4 regions of the Clostridium sp. X genome follow, and region 2 is predicted to be linked to each of the others. Evidence: riboswitches for the same ligand, from Rfam matches in the RefSeq annotation. Region 2 holds a riboswitch; each other region holds the start of a gene.
What was found. Region 2 has a riboswitch for cyclic di-AMP ahead of ACX0KU_RS07195 (ATP-binding protein). Riboswitches for the same ligand answer to the same signal wherever they lie in the genome.
Positions count from the first base shown of each region.

Region 1 (3,727 bases), 1.3 Mb from region 2:
TGAAGAAGTTTGTTCTATTGAAAAAATTAAAAATGTAGTTAATAACTCTGGTTATACTACAGAAAAACCTAGTAAAGATGGTAAAGTTTTAGGGATAGTAATTATAGGACTTGCAATCTTACTTTTAGGAAAATACTCAGTTGGATTTGATATGAGTGACAAATTAACCAACGCTTCATATGTTGTATTATTTCTAGTAGGTATGCTTACTTCTATACACTGCATTGGCATGTGTGGTGGAATTATGCTCTCACAAAGCATATCTAAAGAAGATGCTTTGAAGAGTAAGTTTCAATCTATACTACCATCTATCTTATATAACGGTGGAAGAATAGTATCCTATACTATTTTAGGTGGCATAGTAGGTGCTATAGGTTCTGTATTTTCACTCTCTTTAAGTCTTAAAGCTGGACTTCAAATATTTGCTGCTGTATTCATGATAATTATGGGAGCTAATATGGCTGGTTTTTCTTTATTCAGAAAAATAAACATCAGACTACCTTGGTCAAGTTGCTCACTTAAAAGAAAAACAGCTTCACCTTTTTTAGTTGGTATCTTAAATGGATTTATGCCTTGTGGACCTCTACAAACTATGCAACTATATGCTCTTAGTACTGGTAGTGCTACAAAAGGTGCTTTATCTATGTTTATATTCGCTTTAGGAACAGTTCCTCTAATGTTAACTTTTGGGGCTATCTCTGGCTTACTAAGTAAAGGATATACAAAAAAACTTTTAAAATTCAGCGGTATTTTAGTAATTGTTTTAGGTATAATTATGGGAAATAGAGGTCTTGCCCTTGCTGGTATAAATGTACCTAGCCTAAACTCACTTGGAACTTCTAGCTCTCCCTCAGGTGGAACAGTTGATAGTACTAAAGCTATTATTAAAGATGGTAAACAAACCCTAACTATGTCTGCTAATTATAGAGGATACGTATCTAATGTACTATATGTGCAAAAGGGAATTCCAGTGAACTGGATTATTAATGGTGAAGAAATTACTTCTTGTAACAATGCCATCGTAGTTCCTTCCTTAGGAATTGAAGCTAAAATAGACAAAGGTGAAAATATAATAGAGGAATTTACTCCAACTGAGAGTGGAGATATTAACTTTAGTTGCTGGATGGGGATGATTCGTGGAGTTATACGAGTAGTAGATGATATTAGTGTAGTAGATGCTTCAAAATCTGATTCATCTCTGCCAGCTCCAAGTCAACCTTCTTGTTGTAGTGTTCCTCTTGAAGAAACTGAAAGTATATATGGTGATGATATAAGTACTGCTCCTACAGAAAGATTAGTAAAAAAAGCTACTATTACTTCATCATCTCAAGAAGCTATAATAACAGGAATTGGCTTTGAGTTTGACCCTCTTATAATGGTGGTTAATAAAGGAATAAAAGCTACTATTAATTTAGATTTAACTTCTTTTGATATCCCTGAAGGAACCTATGAAGTAATTGATGGAAATACTGGCAAAACCCTTGATACCTTTGAGGGTAAAAAAGGCATAGTTAAAGTTAATATAGATACTACGTCAAATAATGTCTATGGAGTAATTAAAAATGAACGAATTTTAGGTATAATTGAGGTAGTTGATGATTTAAATACTGTTAACTTAGAAGAAATAAAAATAAAATACTTAAATTAAGTATTTTATCATAAATATTACCACTATTATTTTTGAAATTGTTCTTATATAATATAAAATTGTGAAAACCCCTTAAAATTTGCCTAATGCTTGGGAAACAACGGAGGACTTCTTTATAAAAATGGGGTGAATCCAATAAAGGTAGGGAATCTCTCTTTCCGAACCCGTCAACTAACTTCGTAGGCATTTAGAGAGGTATTTTAATGAAAAAACATAATATTAATTACTCTATACTTTTTTTAGTATTCTTTTTTATGGGAATGCTTTTGTGGAAACATGAACGTAAAGAAGATATTAAAGCTGTGAATGTAGCTTACAGTACAATTGCTATTGATAAATCTTCTGAGGATGACTCTCCATCAGAAGAAAATACATATTCATCTGAGATTGAAACCTTAGATTGGTGGAAAGAGGCTAGATACGTATTTAAGAGAAATTCGATAGCAGAAGTTACTGATGTATCTACACAGAAAAGCTTTAAAGTAAAAAGGACAATGGGCAGCAATCACGCTGATGCAGAAGCATTAACTTTAGAAGATACTCAGATAATTAAAAATATCTGGGGAGGTTTTTCTTGGGAAAGACGTCCAGTAATTGTTGAGATTGATGGAAGAAAACTTGCCGCTTCTATGAGTGCAATGCCCCATGCAGGAATTGATTCTGCACCTGCTTTTAAGGTTATAAGTAACCGTTCGGTTGGTTATGGTAGAGGCGAGAACCTTGATGTTATTAAAGATAATGGTATGGATGGCCATTTTGATATTCACTTTTTAAATAGCACAAGACACAAAGACGGAAAAAAGGATCCTGAACATCAGACAGCAATTCATTCCGCAAATAAATAATTAAAGAATAGGATTAAATCCACAATGGATTTAATCCTATTCTTTAATTTTCTCCGATAAATAACTTTCTTTCTTCTATTAATCTCTCAAATTCCTTTGGCGGAACAGGCTTACTATATAAGTAACCTTGTATTTCATGACATCCATTAAGTTTTAAGAAATCAAGCTGAGTTATCGTTTCTACTCCTTCAGCTGTTACATTTAAATCTAAATTTGTTCCAAGACTGATTATAGCATTAACAATAGCAGTGTTTTTGTTATCACCGTTAATATCTCTAACAAAGGAAGAGTCAATTTTCAAAGTATCAATCTTAAAGTTTTTCAAATAATTAAGAGAAGAAAAACCTGTTCCAAAATCATCTAAAGATACTTTTACTCCCATTTCTTTCAATCTTTCAAGAGTATCAATTGTAAACTGAATATCTTTTATTACGATACTCTCAGTAATTTCAAGTTCTAACCAATATGGATCTAACTTTGCTTCCTCCAAAATTTCTCCTATTTTATCTAATAAGTTTGATTGAGCAAACTGAAGTGCCGATAAATTAACAGAAACTCTGAGAGGTTTATATCCTGCTTCTTGCCACAACTTATTCTGTTTACATGCAGTTCTTAAGACCCATTCCCCTATTGGTATTATTAATCCAGTTTCCTCAGCTATAGGAATGAACTGAACTGGTGATACCATCCCAAACTCTGGACTATTCCATCTAATTAGTGCCTCAACAGCCTTTATACCCTCACTCTTTGAGTCTACTCTCGGTTGATAGTATAATGTCAATTCTTCCTTTTCTAATGCTTTACGAAGATGGTTTTCCATTTTAAATCTTTGTATTCCCTGACTATCCATATCATCATTATAGAATTTATAATTACATTTGCCATTATCTTTAGCACGATACATTGCAATATCTGCTTTTTTAAGAAGAATCTCTGTTTTGTTTCCGTCTTGAGGATAAAATGAAATTCCCATGCTTGCACTTATATTAATTTCTTGTTCCTCTAATACATATCTTTCCTGAAGTATATTCAATATATCATCTGCTATTTTAGCAGCGTCTTTTTCACTCTCTATATTTGATATTAAAAAGGTGAACTCATCTCCACTCATACGACATACTACATCTTCATCTCCGATAATCGTAATTAATCGTCTAGATATTTCAATTAAAAGTTGATCTCCTGCTTTATGTCCAAAAGTATCATTTATAAGTTTAAACCTATCTAAGTCCAA
Region 1 is NZ_CM146912.1:50,372-54,098, forward strand. It holds gene ACX0KU_RS00285 (urease accessory protein UreH domain-containing protein) at 1-1,648, shown strand, start outside; cyclic di-AMP (ydaO/yuaA leader) riboswitch at 1,719-1,848, shown strand; gene ACX0KU_RS00290 (hypothetical protein) at 1,852-2,493, shown strand; gene ACX0KU_RS00295 (putative bifunctional diguanylate cyclase/phosphodiesterase) at 2,537-3,727, opposite strand, start outside.
Region 1: it holds a riboswitch for cyclic di-AMP, as region 2 does, so the genes downstream of both, ACX0KU_RS00290 (hypothetical protein) here and ACX0KU_RS07195 (ATP-binding protein) in region 2, are expected to answer to the same signal.

Region 2 (3,727 bases):
AGAAGTTAGTGGAGTTTTAAACTCGTGAGAAATAGTTGCGATGAAATCACTCTTTATTTTTTCTAACTGTTTTAGATTAGTAACATTTTGTAGTAATACTATTACACCATTTATAGTTGCCTCAGTATCTTTTACAACAGTAACAACTGTATTAAAGTAATACCCGCTATCCTCGCAATCAAGGTATATAATTTTCTCGCCAATACTAGTATCAGTTAATTTAGATGAATTGTAAATAAAGTCATATAACTCTCCATTTCTAATAACTTCAAGAAAATATTTATTTATAGCCTCTTCCTCAAGTATATTAAAAAGTTTTTCAGCAGCTTTATTAAGGAGGATAATTTTATAATTGTTATCTAAAACTATTATTGGTTCAGAAATACTCTTTACAATTGCCATTGATTTATTCTTTTCTAACATGAGCTTTCCAAGATTACTTTCTTCAAGTTTATGAAGACGCATTGTCATACTATTAAATTCTTTAGTTAATTCGCCTATCTCGTCTTCAGATATAATTGGAGCTTGCAAGTGGATATTTCCTTCCTTAACAGCCTTGACTGTTTCTGTTAAAGAGTAAATAGGTCTAAGGGTTTTATTTGTTGAATACCTAGATATAATAAATCCACCTATAACTGATACTGAAGATAGTATGATAATTATGTACATAGACTCTTTGGCTGCTACAGTTACAGTTTCTTTACTTCTAAACATAGCTTTTTCGTTTAGCTGAGATAATAGGTCTAAATCTTCTTTCAATAATAAAAGAATGGGAGATATAGAATCTTCATAATATTTAGTAGCAAACTGAGTCCCGTTTTTATTATTTATTTCCTGAAGCTCTGAAAAATACTTTAGAAACTTTGAGTAATTCTTATTAATTCTTAATACAATATCCTTCTCACCAACTTCGGTAACATTGTTATATTGTAAGTTGTACCATTTGTAAAATATATCTGTATTTAAATGAAAGGCATCAATACCTTTAATAGAATCTACAAATATATAATTATTAATGGCATTATTTTGTTCTTTAATTGCTTTGAACATAGTTGTTGCAGCGTTTATGCTTCTATAGTTATTTACCATAAGTCCATCGATAGATTTAGTAAGACTATATACGTTGAGTATAGAGGTAATACCTAGGACAGCAATAGTAAATACGAGGAAAATATAAACAGCAACTATCTTAAATTTAAGAGTTTTTAACATTAATAACCACCTAGCTTAGTCAAATTTATTTTTAGTATAGAGCTTAATGCTTTTAAAGTCAATTAACATGAATATACCTATAGCTTTTTGAAGGTAAGACAAGCATGGCAGTGATAATTTAAAGAGATGATTTATAGGGGGATATAATGAATAAGATAAAAATAAATGGGTGGTTTGAGCCTGGAGAAAATCTATGTTAGAATTGAGGAAATAATACGAAAGCACCTAGATTGTGGGTCTTCCATGATCTTTTTTGTATTTAAAAACTAATTAATTATCGTGATTTTTAAATGAAAAATTAAGTCTAGAGAGGGTTTTTTATGTACAAGGTTTATAAGTTAAAAAAAGGTAATATTTCATTCAAGGAAAAAATGAAGTTTAATTCACTTTTTAAAGAAATCATATGGAAGTTTAGTATGATTAGAAGAGGGTACAAGATAGAGAGAATAAAATAGATATTTAATTTAATATAATGCTGAATTCTATAATAGAAGCGGGGGAACCAATTTAATGGGGCGAATTTTTGAAAAAATAGGACACTCTTCAGTCCAAGTCCGACAGCTAACCTCGTAAGCGTTGAAGAGGAGAAAGTCATAGCCGTGGTTTCTCTGCGGCATTTTTTTGCCTTTTTATAGGTAGGAGGTTAGAGAATTCTTTTATGAAAAAATTTTATAGTTTAAAAAATAAAATGCTAACAATATATCTTATATTAATATTTGCATTAACAATCAATAGCATATGGTCTGTTATTAATTTTAGAAGACTCAATAATTCTATAGATAATATAATGCAGTCTAACTATAGAAGTATAGTAGCAGCACAAAATATGATTGAATCAATAGAGAGGCAAGATAGTGCAGAGCTAGGATATTTATTTGCTAATGATAAAGAGATGGTAGATATTTTTTATAATAATCAAGTACAATTTTTAAAGTCTCTATCTATAGCACAGAATAACATAACAGAAAAAAATGAACTTAAAACAGTAGAGAGTCTAAGTAAATTATATTTTAAGTATATGGAGTCTTTTTATATATTAAAGGAAATGTCTAAAGATAAAGAGTTTGATATAGATAAAGATTACTACTACAATGAGATTTTTCCCTTATTTAATGAGACAAAGATTGAGTGTAGAAATTTATTAAACATAAATCAAGAAGCTATGGTAGCTAAAAAAAATAATGCTAAAAGTGTAGCAGCTAAAGCAGCGTATTCAACAATATTATTATCAGCAGGAATAATATTTATAGGATTTATATTAGTACTTTACTTAACTGGAAAGATAGTTAAGCCACTATATATCTTAATAGATAAGATAAAGAAGATTGCAGAAGGTAATTATAATCAAAAGCTAGATGTAGAAGGAAATGATGAAATATCCAATCTAGCATATGAATTTAATGTAATGGCAGATAAGCTAAAAAATTATGAAATGCTGAATATAAGTAAGTTGATGAAAGAAAAGCAGAAGATAGAAGGTATTGTAGAGAGTATTAGTGATGGAGTTATAGTTACTGATAATTCTAATAATATAATATTAGTTAATAGAGCGGCTGAAAAAATTCTAGATATTAGAGAGCGAGATGTACTGAATAGACACTTTTTAGAATCTATAAGAAAACAAGATATATTTGAGATTATAAATAATGTTGCATCTAATAAAGAATACAATAAATATAAAAATTATAAAGATATAACAATAGAACATAATGAAATTCACAAATACTATAGGGTTAATGTTACTCCTATTATAAACAATTCTGGTGAATATTTTGGAGTTGTAACACTTATGCAAGACATAACTAAACTTAAAGAAATTGATCAAATTAAGTCAGAGTTTGTTTCCACGGTATCCCACGAGTTTAGAACACCATTAACATCTATAAGTATGGGAACAGATCTTTTATTAGAAAATGTACTGGGAGATATAAATGCAGATCAAAGGGAGATTCTTCAAGTTATAAAGGAAGATCAAGTAAGACTTAAAGAGCTTGTAGATGAACTTTTGGATTTATCAAAAATACAATCTGGAAGAATAAAAATGGATATGGAAGTATTTAATATCAAGGATATGATAGAAAATACAGTCAAGTCATTTAACCTACAACTAAAGGAGAAAAATATAAAGTTAGGCTTAGAGATTACAAATAAAAATAATAATGTAATCGGGGATATGAGCAAAATAGCTCTAGTTTTTAGGAATCTTATAAGTAATGCTATAAGGTACACTCCAACTGATGGAAGTGGGATACTAACATTGGGATGTAAGTTTAGAAATAACAAGATGCTGGCTTATGTAAAAGATAATGGTATAGGGATACCGGAGGAATATCAGAAAAAGATTTTTGAGAAATTTATTCAAGTAAAGGATGAGAATAATGAAGCTACAGGAGGAGTAGGACTAGGTCTTGCTATAAGTAAAGAAATAATAAACGCTCATGGTGGTGATATATGGGTTACCAGTAAACAAGGAGAAGGAACTACATTTTATTTCACATTAAGTATAGATAAATAA
Region 2 is NZ_CM146912.1:1,395,423-1,399,149, forward strand. It holds gene ACX0KU_RS07185 (HAMP domain-containing sensor histidine kinase) at 1-1,212, opposite strand, end outside; gene ACX0KU_RS07190 (hypothetical protein) at 1,533-1,667, shown strand; cyclic di-AMP (ydaO/yuaA leader) riboswitch at 1,676-1,803, shown strand; gene ACX0KU_RS07195 (ATP-binding protein) at 1,871-3,727, shown strand.

Region 3 (3,727 bases), 720 kb from region 2:
AAAGGTTCTATTATGAAACTTGGAGAAAGCGCAACAATGGATATAGAGGCTATACCAACAGGATGTCTAGCTCTAGACATAGCATTAGGGGTAGGTGGTGTGCCTATGGGCAGAGTAATAGAAATATATGGTCCTGAGTCTTTAGGTAAGACTACTGTTACACTACATATATTAGCAGAGGCACAAAAAAAAGGGTGGTATAGCAGCTTTTGTTGATGCAGAGCATGCCTTAGATCCAGCTTATGCTAGGAAGTTAGGAGTCAATATTGAGGACTTAATAGTTAGTCAACCAGATACTGGAGAACAAGCTTTAGAAATAGTAGAGGCCCTTGTAAGATCAAATGCTGTAGATGTAATTGTTGTGGATTCCGTAGCAGCACTTGTACCAAGAGCTGAAATAGAAGGAGAGATGGGGGATTCCCATATGGGGCTTCAGGCAAGGCTTATGTCTCAGGCATTAAGAAAACTTACTGCAGCAATTAATAAGTCAAAATGTATTGTTATATTTATAAATCAATTAAGAGAAAAAATAGGAATTATGTTTGGTAATCCAGAAACTACAACAGGTGGCCGAGCTCTGAAATTTTATTCATCAGTAAGGCTAGATATAAGAAAAATTGATACTATAAAAAATGGTGATGAATTTCTAGGAAGCAGAACTAGGGTAAAAGTAACAAAAAATAAGGTTGCTCCTCCTTTTAAGCAAGCTGAATTCGATATAATTTATAATCAAGGTATTTCAAGGGAAGGTAACCTTATAGATATAGCTGTTAATGAGGAAATAGTTGAAAAAAGTGGATCATGGTTTTCATATAAGGATATAAGACTAGGTCAGGGAAGAGAAAATTCTAAGATATACTTAAAAGATAATCCTGATTTAGCCAATCAGATAGAAAATTTAATAAGAGAAAAATATAATCTTCCATTAATAAAACATGCAGTTAGCGACAAAGGTAAGGATGAAGTGTAATTTATTATACTAAAGAACCCCCTATAGAGTAGCCCTTTTCTAAGGTGTACTCTATAGGGGATTACATTTATAGCTAATGATTTTGGACCTTTAATACATTTTTATTATATACTAGATTTCTATAACAAAGTCTTCTGAGTTATCTATATAATCAGATAGAACTTTTTCAAGGTTTAGAACATTTTTCATTTCATAATAACCAGACTTTTTATAAATGAAGTTAACTGCCTTTACTGCTCCAAGTGCGAAGGCTTTTCTTGAAAAGGATTCGTGTGAAATTTCGATTTTATCCTCTTCACCAACTATTAGAACTTCATGTTTACCAATAACGCCACCAACTCTGAAGGCGCTTATAGGTATTTCTTTTGAATTAGCAGTAGCATTTTTTAAAGACTTTTTAATCTCACCAGCTAGCTTTAATGCAGTTCCAGAAGGCGAGTCTTTTTTATGTTTATGGTGTGTTTCAATAATTTGAAAATCATAATTATTTAATATGCCAGAAGCAATATTGGCAAGAAGCATCATAACATTCACACCTACAGTAATATTGGGAGCAAATATAATACCGTTATGATATTTCCGTGGAAGAGCTTGAAGAGTTTTAATATTATCATCACTAAAGCCTGTAGTACCAATGAGCATATTAATTTTCATTTTAGCAAATATCTCAGCACTCTTCATAGTTGACTCAAAATTTGAGAAATCAATAACAACATCGGGTTTTAATTTGAAAATTACTTTTTCAAGTTCGGCTATAGAGTAGATTTCTATGCCTAAGTTATTTCTACCTAGAAGAGTTCCAAGGTCCATACCTATTTTGTTACTATTAGGACTACAAATTGCACCTACAAGTTTAATATTATCTTGTTCAAGCAAGACGTTGGCTATTTGTTGCCCCGTTCTTCCAATTCCAAGTAAGCATACCTTAATCATAAATATATCCTCCTTTTAGATGCTTGCGAGGTTAGCTGACGGATTCGGATGAAAGGAACTACCCTACCTAATATAATTAAGATTCACCCCGTTTAACTTGGTTCCCCCGCTCTATAAGATTCAGCATTTTAATTTTAATTTACAAACATCAGGTAACAACTTAATTATAATGTATAAGTTGTTTAAAGACAAGAAAAATACCAAGAATTTACTTAATGAAATAGTTGGAAAATCTTATTTGACATCCATATTGTTTTAATTATATTTTTATCGGTAAAAGGATACATAAATGTGATAAACTTAAATTATCTATATTATTATAATGAAGAAACCAAAATAATGTGTACAGATTATTATAGTAGGTACATTCAAATAATATGCATAGGTTAACAAAGAGAGAATTCCTGTTTGTGAAAATTAGACGGTGAGGAATAAGATATGGAGAAAAATAAGAAATACTTTAAATGGATATTAGTAATAGCTTGGATGATAATTATATTTTTATTTTCAAATGAACCTGCAGTAGCATCAGATAAGAATAGTAGGTTTGCAATAGATATATTAGATTCTTTAGGTATAGATTTTAATAGTGCTTTTGGAGAGTTAGCTAATTTTATACTTAGAAAGACAGCTCATTTTATGGAATATTTTATACTATATCTATTAGTCTTCAATGCTTTAAAAAAGAATTTTTCTTTAAAGAAGGGTCTAATAATTTCTTTGATAATAACATTTTTATATGCCTGTTCTGATGAAGTGCATCAGCTTTTTGTTTTAGGAAGAGAAGGCAGGTTTACGGACGTTTTAATTGATACATTAGGTGGGACTTTTGCATTGATTTTAATAACTAGTTACAATAGTTTTAAAGAAAAAGACAATAAAAAAGTTAAGGTGAATTCTTATAAGTAGATGCCTTAACTCTTTTTTTATATTTAACTGGCGTATAAAGAATTTTATATAAAACTTTTAGAAAGCTTTAAAGCTGCATCAGTTACTTTCATATCCACCTTAAATTGTTCATGTAGGTCGTAGGCATTATAGTAACCCTTTCTCTCCATGTAAGTTGCTATTGCTTCATGAGTAGCAATAGCATCATTTAATTGTTTTCTAAGAATTGCTCTCACTTGGGGAGAAGTTGTTTCAGTTAGTGCAATTGAATAGTTTCGTACAGCACTTTTAGCAGACACTAAAAAATCAGTAGCAATAACTTGATCACTAAGCTTATCCATGCCAGTAAGGCTCTCTATTAATGAGTTCATAAGGACACCTTCTTTCTATATTAATTTAAGATGTTATAAGTTCAGGAAGAGAAACACTTGATTGCTCTAGGAGCTCTCTTAATTCCTTTATATGTTGCTCAGTTGTAATAACTTCATGCTTTAAAATTGATTCTAAGTCACTATCAGAAAGTAAAGGTGACATAGTAACTGACTTTGTTAAGCAAAGATTTTTAAAGGTTAATAATTCTTGAATTTGAAGGGTTTCAGCGGGAGTAATACATTGATCTTTCATTATCGTTAACCTCCTTAGTTAAATTTTAAAGGTTTCTTTATGGTTTAAGAACAACCTTAATACAATTTTCAGTTTTTGTGTCAAAAACATTATATCCATGTGGAGCCTGATCAAGTGAAAGTCTGTGAGTAATAATATCACTTGGATCAACTTTTCCTTCAGCAAGCAAATTGTATAATATTGGCATATAAGGAATTACAGGTGCCTGGCCTGTTCTTATATTAATATTTCTGTTTATTATATCTCCAAAAGGAAATGCGTTATACCTGCCACCATAAACTCCCGTTACTTGTATCATACCGCCTTTTCGAA
Region 3 is NZ_CM146912.1:671,705-675,431, reverse strand. It holds partial or broken gene recA (recombinase RecA) at 1-970, shown strand, start outside; gene dapB (4-hydroxy-tetrahydrodipicolinate reductase) at 1,082-1,903, opposite strand; cyclic di-AMP (ydaO/yuaA leader) riboswitch at 1,908-2,039, opposite strand; gene ACX0KU_RS03300 (VanZ family protein) at 2,342-2,812, shown strand; gene ACX0KU_RS03295 (spore coat protein) at 2,857-3,162, opposite strand; gene ACX0KU_RS03290 (spore coat protein) at 3,188-3,415, opposite strand; gene ACX0KU_RS03285 (zinc-dependent alcohol dehydrogenase) at 3,453-3,727, opposite strand, start outside.
Region 3: it holds a riboswitch for cyclic di-AMP, as region 2 does, so the genes downstream of both, dapB (4-hydroxy-tetrahydrodipicolinate reductase) here and ACX0KU_RS07195 (ATP-binding protein) in region 2, are expected to answer to the same signal.

Region 4 (3,727 bases), 1.2 Mb from region 2:
TTCTCTTTTATTCATCTTCTGAAAGTATATAGCCATCATTAAAGCTGAAACCTGATAGTCTGGTATTTCTCCCTTTGTATAACCTTCTATAAAAAAATTTATCTCTTCCGTGGTAAGTTCATAACCATTTCTCTTTTTCATTATAATATCGTACATTCTCATAGGTAAGCCCTCCCCACTTTTAGATTTCCTTTATTACATTTCTCATAAGATTTATAAAAGTCTCTCTTACTCTTGTAGATGTTTCTACGACTTCTTCGTGGTTTAGTGGTTGATCTAGAATTCCTGAAGCCATATTTGTCATGCAAGATATTCCTACAACCTTAATTCCACTATGAACAGCTATAATAACCTCTGGAACTGTGGACATTCCCACTGCATCTCCACCTAGTATACGCACCATCCTAACCTCTGCTGGCGTTTCATAAGTTGGGCCACTCATTGCTGCATATACTCCCTCTTGAAGTAAAATATTAAGTGATTTAGCTATTTCTCGAACTTTCTCTCTTAGATTTTTATCATATGCATTTGACATATCTGGGAAACGAGTACCAAACTCATTTAAATTCCTTCCAATTAGAGGATTATCTCCTGTTAAATTCAGATGGTCACTTATAAGCATTAAGTCTCCTGGATTAAAGCTTTTATTCACAGCTCCCGCTGCATTTGTCACAATAAGTTTTTCAACCCCTAATAACTTCATTACTCGAACAGGAAAAGTTACTTCCTCCATTTTGTATCCCTCATAGTAATGAAATCTTCCCTGCATTGCTACAACTTTTTTACCTTCTAAAGTTCCAATAACTAATTTTCCTGCATGCCCTTCCACAGTAGACACTGGAAAATGAGGAATGTCACCATATGAATAATGCTCTGCATCCTCTATTTGGTCTGCAATGCCTCCAAGTCCAGAGCCTAAAATTAATCCAATCTCTGGCTTTACTTTTAATTTTTCCACTATATAATCCGCAGCTTCTTTCATCTTATTATATAAATCCAATTTTATAATCTCCTTTCCACTATTGCTATAGATGCGCTAGCACCTACTCTATTAGCTCCAGCTGCAATAACTGCCTCTGCATCTTCCCTAGTTCTTACTCCCCCTGAAGCTTTAACACCAATTTCTGTTCCTACAGTTTCTCTCATCAATTTAATGTCTTCTACTGTAGCTCCTCTCGTCGAAAAGCCTGTGGACGTTTTTACAAAGTCTGCTCCAGCTTCTTTTGAGATTTCACAAGCTTTAACTATCTCTTCTTTTGATAAAAGACAGTTTTCTAAAATTACCTTTACTAACACTTTTCCCTTTGCTGAATTAACTACAGCTTGAATATCCTCTTTTACTTCATCATACTTTTTAGCTTTTAGGGCTCCTATATTTAATACCATGTCTATTTCTTGTGCACCATTTTCAATAGCCTGCTCAGCTTCAAAGGCTTTTGCCTCTTTTGTTGTAGCTCCTAATGGGAATCCTACAACTACACAAGTTCTAACATCTGTCCCCTCTAATTCTTTACTTACTAAAGTTGCGTAATATGGATTTACACACACTGATGCAAATCTATACTTTTTAGCCTCTAAACAAATTTTTACTATTTCTTTCTCAGTAGCCTCTGGTTTTAGTAGAGTATGATCTATGTATTTTTCTAATTTCATTTTTAATCTCTCCCTTCTATTATTATCCGCTTTTATGAAGCTTTTAATACAATCTAAAATATTAAGGGGCTGCCTCTTAATATTTAACATTTGTTTCCTGTTATACCATTAATCATATATAGACCCTATATTATATCTTTGTTAGAATAACCATGAGATAAAAAAAAGCCGAATCTCCATTTTGGAGTACGGGGGACTTATTACTAGGGGTGAATCTCCATTTTGGAGTAGGGTGACCTCAACCCGAACCCGTCAACTAACCTCGAAGGCATAGGGAGGTACAAATTTATGTTAAAATCTAAGAAACTGAAATCGTTTATAGCAACTATATCCCTTTCAGTATTATTTGCTTTGCCTGTACAAGCTGCTACTTATAGGGTCACGGCTAATGATAACCTATATAGAATAGGTATACTCTTTGACACCTCAGTTAGCACCTTAAAATCTACTAATAATTTATCAAGCGATACTATATATCCTGGTCAATTATTAAATGTACAAGCTGCCACACATACTGTAAAACAAGGAGATAGTCTTTACTTAGTTTCACAAAAATATGGGATATCATTAGAAAGTCTAAGAAAAGCTAACAACAAATGGAATGATCATCTTTCTATAGGTCAAAACCTTATAATTCCTGGAACTTCTTCAGTTAGTAGCCAAGCTACTACCACTATGGCTGCTAGATCTATTGCCACTACACCTAAGAGTGTAATTTCTTATACTTCTGCAGAGCTTGACCTTTTAGCAAGATTGGTTAGAGCTGAAGCAGAAAATCAACCTTATTCCGCAAAAGTTTCTGTTGCGGCAGTTGTAGTAAATAGAGTTCAAAGTTCACAATTCCCGAGTACAATAAGCGGAGTAGTAAATCAAAGAGTAAATGGATATTATCAATTTACTCCTGTTAAAAATGGAACTATATCTAGACCAGCTACTGCTTTAGATAGACAAGCTGCCTTAGAAGCTATTAATGGAGCTGATCCAACAAAAGGAGCATTGTTCTTCTATGATACTAGTGTAACTAGTAAATGGATGTTATCAAAACCAGTATCTACTAGAATAGATAAGATGGTATTTGCTTACTAAATAAAATTGTAAAATAATTTTATTTTAGTCGCTAATCTATAATTGCTAATCTCTATGTATATTTCTGTATCCAATAGTAACTAGCTACCCATGATTAGCGACTTCTTTTTTTTCTTTCATCATATTTATAAATCGTTCTACAATATATGGATCAAATTGAGTCCCTGCACATCTTTTTATTTCTTTTAATGCTTCATCTTTTGCTATACCTTCATGATAGGACCTATCCTGAGTCATAGCATCAAAGCTATCTACTATAGATACAATTCGTGCTAACAAAGGTATTTCTTTTTCCTTAAGCTTTTGAGGGTAACCAGCTCCATCCCATCTTTCATGATGAGATAGTATTAATTGTGCTATACCTCTTAGTTCCGGAGAGGAAATGGCTATCTGATACCCTATTTCAGGGTGACGTTTTATAATATTCCACTCTCGTTCTGATAACTTTCCTGGTTTAGTAAGTATTTCTTTTGGAATAGCAATTTTGCCTATATCATGTAGCATAGCTAAAAGAAGTAGATCATCTAAGTTATTTTCTGGCAATCTTAATTCTTTTCCTAATTGTATAGATAAAATTTCAAGCCTTTTAGCATGTTCTCTTGTTTCAAATGTGGTCTCTTCTAAAGTCTTTTGAAGTGACTCAATTATAGAGCTACGAGTACTTTTACTCTCAAGAAGCTTTCTTTTGTACATATAATCATCTGCTTCTTTAAATATATCTGTCATAAGCTGATCTTTACTATATCTAACAGAGAATCCTAAGGATATACTCGGTTTAATTGGATCAAAATCTGTTTTATTACAATTTTCTCTTATGCTTTCTATTACTTTCTCAGCTCTATCTGCATCACTTGAAGGAAGAATAATTACAAATTCATCTCCTCCTATTCTCGCTATTATATCTTTATCTCTGCAAGAATCCTTTAATATTTCAACAATCTTTTTTAGAAGCATGTCCCCTTTTAGATGACCAAAAGCATCATTAACT
Region 4 is NZ_CM146912.1:196,704-200,430, forward strand. It holds gene ACX0KU_RS00930 (pyrimidine-nucleoside phosphorylase) at 1-162, opposite strand, end outside; gene ACX0KU_RS00935 (purine-nucleoside phosphorylase) at 182-1,000, opposite strand; gene deoC (deoxyribose-phosphate aldolase) at 1,003-1,653, opposite strand; cyclic di-AMP (ydaO/yuaA leader) riboswitch at 1,810-1,936, shown strand; gene ACX0KU_RS00945 (cell wall hydrolase) at 1,942-2,739, shown strand; gene ACX0KU_RS00950 (HD domain-containing phosphohydrolase) at 2,824-3,727, opposite strand, start outside.
Region 4: it holds a riboswitch for cyclic di-AMP, as region 2 does, so the genes downstream of both, ACX0KU_RS00945 (cell wall hydrolase) here and ACX0KU_RS07195 (ATP-binding protein) in region 2, are expected to answer to the same signal.